3 regions of the Pantoea sp. X-Soil-OKNW-556 genome follow, and region 1 is predicted to be linked to each of the others. Evidence: predicted binding sites of a transcription regulator. Region 1 holds the regulator's gene; each other region holds the start of a gene.
The links. Region 1 encodes PurR, which represses purine synthesis genes. Its sites were predicted from a motif close to CANGCAAACGTTTGCNTG; they were not measured.

Region 1 (2,268 bases):
CAACGAAATGTATCACCTGCGGGATGCGGCACCGATTAAGCGCGATATGCTGGAGAAAGGGGATTTGGTGTTCTTCCGCATCAATAATCGCGGCACTGCCGATCATGTCGGTGTTTATCTTGGTAATGGCAAATTTATCCAGTCGCCTCGTACCGGTAAAGATATTCAAATCAGTGCATTGGGTGAGGATTACTGGCTGAAACACTACGTCGGGGCACGCCGTATGATGACCCCCAAAACTATCCGCTAAAAAACGCCCGATACCCGATAAAACAACAAGCCGGACCCTGATTTTCAGGTCCGGCTTTTTTATTAATGAAGGATCGCGGTGAAGCTGAACACGATAATCATTAGTAGCGCGCCCACAGTGGTAAACAGCGCCAGTTTCAGGTCTGTACTCATCACAACTCCTTAGTCACAATAAATGAAGGGTTATCGTAATTTTCTCACAGCCTCCGGCAAAAATCTCGTCTTATCCGCGCCAGCTTGCTAGAATCGCCGCCTTTCGTTGCGCAACAGATTTTGCGCACGCTGTGTTTGCGGCAAGTTAAAGCGTTATTGACCAGGTGTTAATGTCTTTTTCTTCGCCATTCGCCCCGAAAATCGGGGCGCAAAACCATTAGCAGACGCAAACGTTTAACAATATACTTATCAGTTAGTTGCGATAAGCCCGGGAGTACCATTTTCATGGCAACAATTAAAGATGTGGCGAAACGCGCCGGTGTCTCCACCACCACGGTTTCGCATGTCATCAACAAAACGCGTTTTGTCGCGGAAGAGACGCGTAACGCCGTATGGGAAGCGATCAAAGAGCTGCATTACTCGCCCAGCGCCGTGGCGCGCAGCCTGAAAGTCAACCACACCAAAACGCTGGGGCTGCTGGCCACCTCCAGTGAAGCCCCCTATTTTGCCGAGATTATCGAGGCGGTGGAAAATCACTGTTTCGATCGCGGCTACACGCTGATCCTGGGCAATGCGCATAACGACCTGCAAAAACAGCGCGCATATCTGTCGATGATGGCGCAGAAGCGTGTCGATGGCCTGTTGGTGATGTGTTCAGAATACCCTGACGACCTGCTGACCATGCTGGAAGAGAACCGTAATATCCCGATGGTGGTGATGGACTGGGGCGCATCGCGTGGCGATTTTACCGATACGGTGCAGGACAATGCGTTTCAGGGCGGCTATCTCGCCGGGCGTTACCTGATTGAACGCGGTCATCGTGACATTGGTGCCATCCCCGGACAAATGGAGCGCAACACCGGCGGTGGCCGCCATGCCGGTTTCATGCAGGCGCTAAATGAGGCAGGCATCACCGTGCGGCCCGAGTGGATTGTGCAGGGCGATTTTGAACCGGAATCCGGTTATCAGGCGATGCAGCAGATCCTCAATCAGAAGCAACGCCCGACTGCTGTGTTCTGCGGTGGCGATATCATGGCGATGGGCGCGATCTGTGCTGCGGATGAAATGGGTCTGCGGGTCCCGCAGGATATCTCAGTGATCGGCTATGACAACGTGCGCAACGCACGTTATTTCACGCCGGCGCTGACCACCGTTCATCAACCCAAAGCTCAGTTAGGTGAAAAAGCGTTGGAAATGCTGCTGGATCGTATCACCAGCAAACGTGAAGAACCGCAAACCATTGAAGTTCAGCCAACGCTAATTGAACGCCGTTCAGTCGCTGACGGCCCGTTCCGCGACTACCGCCGCTAGGTTTCCGTTTCGCTCAACCATTCATAGTTGAGCGTTTCGGCATCGCCGAGATAACTCAGCAACCAACCCAGAGCTGGCGAGTTCCGTTGTTCCGACCAACTGACGCAGCATGGGCTATCCGGGAACGGCGTGGGTAACGGTAACTCGGTTAATGCTCCGCTATCCAGTAATGGCCGGGCTAAATGGCCCGGCACCATCCCCACGCAAAGTCCCGCCAGCAGGCAGTCGACGCCGGTTTCCCATTCCGGCACCACCAGCCGGCGTTGATTATCCAACGTCCAGGTCATGCGCCGCGGCAACGCCCGCGAAGTGTCTTCCAGCACCAGAGAAGGCCAGGCCCGCAACGTCTCGTCATCCAACAAGGTACTTTTTGCCAACGGATGATCGGGGCTGACCACGCAGCGCCAGTTCAACGCGCCCATATCCTGAAAGGCAAAACGCCCACCGACCGGGATCGCCTGAGTGGCCCCAATCGCTACATCGACCCGCCCATCGGCCAGTGCATCCCAGACACCATTAAACACTTCATAACTGATAATCAGCTCCATGTCGGGA
Region 2 (2,268 bases), 1.6 Mb from region 1:
AGTTACGAAGCGAGGCCGCGAGCGCCGTAGCGGCGCTTCAACAACTCGGTGTCAGCAGCCTGATGCTGACCGGTGATAATCCGCGTGCTGCCGCCGCCATCGCCGCAGACCTGGAGATTGATTATCGCGCGGGTCTGTTGCCTGCTGATAAGGTTGCCGCGGTACGCGATCTGGATGCACAACAATCGCTGGCAATGATTGGCGATGGCATCAATGATGCCCCGGCGATGAAAGCCGCTACCATAGGGATTGCGATGGGCAGCGGCACCGATGTTGCACTGGAAGCAGCCGATGCGGCCCTGACGCAAAACCGGCTGGCGATTCTGCCGCGCACCGTGGCGCTGGCACGCCGTACCCGCCGCATTATCCGTCAGAATATCGCACTGGCGCTGGGGCTGAAGGCCTTGTTCCTCGTCACCACGCTACTCGGCTTTACCGGCTTGTGGCTGGCAGTGCTGGCGGATTCCGGTGCCACCGCGCTGGTGACTGCCAATGCGCTGCGGTTGCTGCGCTCACGTTAAGCTGCGCGCGGATGCCCTCAGGCGTCCGCTCCTTTCTGGATCAGGTACTGGTACGGCAGGCTTTCCGTCTGCTGTGCCAGCAACGTATGCTCCATAAAACGGCAAAAGCCGGGAATATCACGCGTGGTTGCCGGATCGTCGGCGATAATCAGCAGGGTTTCACCCGCCTGCATCTGGCGCACGGTTTTGCGCACCATCATCACCGGCTCCGGGCAGCGCAGGCCAAGGGCATCCAGGGTGTGGTCCGGCGCGGAAAAGGGATCGCTCATGATTCTCTGTCTGTTTTCAAGGGAGGGCGCTCATTCTAACGCGCTAAATCATCAGCGCAAGGCGATAACGATTGCGTTAATATTAACCATTGCATAAATCGCACAACGCGATAAGATGCCGCCGATTTTTTATTAACCACCGCAGCAAACTGCGGTACTGGGTTCCCTCACCCCAACACTAAAAAGGCTCAACATGATCGCTTTTTCTCCGCGTCAGCGCATGCATGCGCTGTTCTGGCTGTCGCTGTTTCATCTGCTGGTGATCACTTCCAGTAACTATCTGGTGCAGTTACCGGTGGCCATTTTTGGCTTCCACACCACCTGGGGTGCGTTCAGCTTTCCGTTTATTTTCCTCGCGACCGATCTCACCGTGCGTATTTTTGGCGCGCCACTGGCGCGACGCATTATTCTGGCGGTGATGGTGCCGGCGTTGTTTATCTCTTACATCGTCTCCTGCGTGTTTTATCAGGGCGAATGGCAGGGTTGGGCGTCACTGGAGCAAGTGAATCTGTTCGTGGCCCGTATCGCCAGTGCCAGCTTTATGGCCTATGCATTGGGACAGATTCTGGATGTGCATGTATTTAACCGTCTGCGTCGTCTGCCGCAGTGGTGGATTGCACCCGGCGCAGCCATGTTCCTCGGTAATATCAGCGATACGCTGGCGTTCTTCTTTATCGCCTTCTACAAAAGTCCGGACCCGTTTATGGCTCAGCACTGGGTGGAAATCGCGCTGGTGGATTACAGCTTCAAAGTAATGATCTGCATGCTTTTCTTCCTGCCAGCCTATGGCGTACTGCTGAACGCAACCCTGAAGCGTCTGGCTGAGCGTTCGGCCCAGCGTCAGCTCAATTTCGGTTAATTCTACGTAGTACCCTCGCCGCACCCACGCTAAGATTTCCTGACAAACCGGCGGTTGCTTTTGACTGCCGATTCCGATTTGATAATCGCGGACTGGAATCTTGTTATAGGGAAAAGAATGCGTAACTTAGTGAAATATGCGGGCATTGGCCTGCTGGTGCTTGGCCTCGCGGCCTGTGACCAGAAAAAAGATGACGCGGCAGCGGCGGACAACGGTGCCACTGCCAGCCAGTCAACCCAGACGGTGAGTCTGCTGGATGGCAAACTGAGCTTTACCCTGCCTGCGGGGATGTCGGATAAGAGCGGCAAATTGGGTACAGAATCCGCCAACATGCATGTCTACGCCGATCAAACCGGCGCGCGCGCGATTATCGTGATAGCCGGTGACCCAACCAATGAAGCGCTGGATTCTCTCTCCCAGCGTCTGGAACAGCAGCAACGCAACCGCGATCCGCAGTTGCAGGTGGTATCGAACAAAGCGGTAACGCTGAGCGATCAACCGGCCCAGCAGCTGGATACGGTGATTTCTGCCAACCACCAGACCTCCTGGTCTTCGGTGATTCTGGCGAAGGTCGATGGCAAACTGCTGACCCTGCAAATTACCCTGCCAGCGGATAATC
Region 3 (2,268 bases), 1.7 Mb from region 1:
TTCGTTTGGTACATTGCTCATCGCCAAATCTCCTGAAAAAGTTACTGTGCGACCGGTTTACCGGCGCGAACAAAAATTGGTTTGGTGACCTTTACCGGCATTTCACGATTGCGGATTTCCACAATCGCCTGCTCGCCAATTCCGGCTGGCACGCGTGCCAGCGCAATGCTGTATCCCAGCGTCGGTGAGAAGGATCCACTGGTAATAATACCCTGCTGCGGCTGACCTTGTTCATCGGTGAAACGTACCGGCAGGCCGTTACGCAACACCCCTTTTTCGGTCATGATCAGACCGACCAGTTTTTCTGTTCCGGCAGCGCGCTGAGCTTCCAACGCCTCGCGGCCAATAAAATCACGGTCGGTGGGTTCCCAAACAATGGTCCAGCCCATATTCGCCGCCAGCGGTGAAACGCCCTCGTCCATCTCCTGGCCGTAGAGGTTCATCCCCGCTTCCAGACGCAACGTATCACGCGCACCCAAACCAGCCGGTTTAACCCCTGCCGCCAACAGGCGCTGCCAGAAATCCGCGGCGGCGTTAGCCGGCATGGCAATTTCGTAGCCCGCTTCACCGGTATAACCGGTGGTAGCGATAAACAGATCATCCGCCTGCACACCGAAGAACGGTTTCATGCCCGCGACGGCATCACGTTGCGCGGCACTGAACAGCGACTGCGCTTTCTGTTGCGCATGCGGTCCCTGCACCGCGATCAGTGCTAAATCGTCACGTTCAGTCAGGGTAATGCCATACGGCTGTGCGTGTTCACCAATCCATGCAAGGTCTTTCTCACGCGTGGCTGAGTTCACCACCAGACGGAAGAAGTCCTCGGTCATAAAGTAAACAATCAAATCATCAATGACGCCACCTGATGCATTTAGCATGCCGGTGTAAAGCGCTTTGCCTGGCTGGGTCAGTTTGGCGACGTCGTTCGCCAGCAGGTAACGCAGAAATTCGCGGGTGCGGGCACCGTGCAGGTCAACGATGGTCATGTGGGAAACATCAAACATGCCGGCATCAGTGCGTACCACATGATGCTCATCCATTTGCGAGCCGTAGTGGAGCGGCATCATCCAGCCGTGAAAATCCACCATACGTGCGCCGCAGGCCTGATGCTGTTCGAATAGAGGCGTTTGCTGAGTCATAACCATCCTGTAGAAACAAGTGAGCGTGACGCGCCTGCGTAGCCGATTGCGGCTGACGCAAACGTTCTCTTTGCGCTGACGTTACCACCGAACGAGGCAATTAACCATAAGCAAAACGAGGGCGAACTTGCGTTGGGCGTCAGCAAAACGCCGCACAGGATGCAGGATAATTCACTGGTTTTATGTGATTAACCACGCACAAAATACAACAAGTTAACTTTTATACAGAAAAATAATGTAATCCAGCACTCCGTATGGGCCAATGGCACCGCATAAAAAAATCTTTTGCATGAGAAAATGTAATGCGAATTACGACGTAAAATTAGAATAAATCAAACGAGGCGCAAAAAGGGTGCGAGAATGCCTCAGGATGGTGCAAAGGAGGCAATGATCGTAGCGGCGCGATTTATCGCGCGGGTTTTACCGGCATCGCGAACGGATTCGCGCGATAAATCGCGCCGCTACAGGAAGGGGAGATTAGCGCAGCCAGGCGGGGATATCATTCAGCCCCATGGCCTGCTTGAGCATCATCGGTTTGATGCCTGGCAAGGTATCGGCCAGTTTCAACCCGACATCACGCAGCAATTTCTTGGCCGGATTGCTGCCCGCAAATAATTCACGGAAGCCCTGCATACCCGCCAGCATTAACGCAGCACTGTGCTTGCGACTGCGTTCATAACGGCGCAGATAGAGATGCTGACCAATATCCTTGCCCTGACTGTGCAGGCGGCGGATTTCACCGATCAACTCCGCCGCATCCATAAAGCCGAGATTGACACCCTGGCCTGCCAATGGGTGGATGGTGTGCGCGGCATCGCCGACCAGCGCCAGTCGGTGCGCAGCAAAGTTACGTGCATAGCGCGCCATCAGCGGGAAGGTTTTACGTTCGCTCTCGACCTGGCACAGACCCAGGCGCATATCGAACGCGACGGAAAGCTGTTGATTAAACAGCGCTTCGGGCATCGCCTGCAAACGGCTGGCTTCCTGCGGCGACAACGACCAGACAATGGAGCTGAGATGCGGGTCCTGCATCGGCAAAAATGCCAGAATGCCGTCGCCGTGGAACACCTGGCGCGCCACCGCATCATGCGGCAGATCGGTGCGGATATTTGCCACCAGCGCGTGATGA

Region 2: a site for PurR is predicted at 851-868, ahead of tusA (sulfurtransferase TusA). Genes of this name have one in related genera too.
Region 3: a site for PurR is predicted at 1,194-1,211, ahead of gcvT (glycine cleavage system aminomethyltransferase GcvT). Genes of this name have one in related genera too.

Annotation. Positions count from the first base shown of each region.
Region 1 covers NZ_AP035990.1:1,920,004-1,922,271, reverse strand. The annotation lists gene AC6I8T_RS08915 (C40 family peptidase) at 1-250, shown strand, start outside; gene cydH (cytochrome bd-I oxidase subunit CydH) at 313-402, opposite strand; gene purR (HTH-type transcriptional repressor PurR) at 688-1,713, shown strand; gene punR (DNA-binding transcriptional activator PunR) at 1,710-2,268, opposite strand, start outside.
Region 2 covers NZ_AP035990.1:330,557-332,824, reverse strand. The annotation lists gene AC6I8T_RS01450 (zinc/cadmium/mercury/lead-transporting ATPase) at 1-521, shown strand, start outside; gene tusA (sulfurtransferase TusA) at 539-790, opposite strand; gene AC6I8T_RS01440 (7-cyano-7-deazaguanine/7-aminomethyl-7-deazaguanine transporter) at 984-1,649, shown strand; gene AC6I8T_RS01435 (DcrB family lipoprotein) at 1,767-2,268, shown strand, end outside.
Region 3 covers NZ_AP035990.1:3,629,454-3,631,721, forward strand. The annotation lists gene gcvH (glycine cleavage system protein GcvH) at 1-21, opposite strand, end outside; gene gcvT (glycine cleavage system aminomethyltransferase GcvT) at 42-1,139, opposite strand; gene ubiI (FAD-dependent 2-octaprenylphenol hydroxylase) at 1,617-2,268, opposite strand, start outside.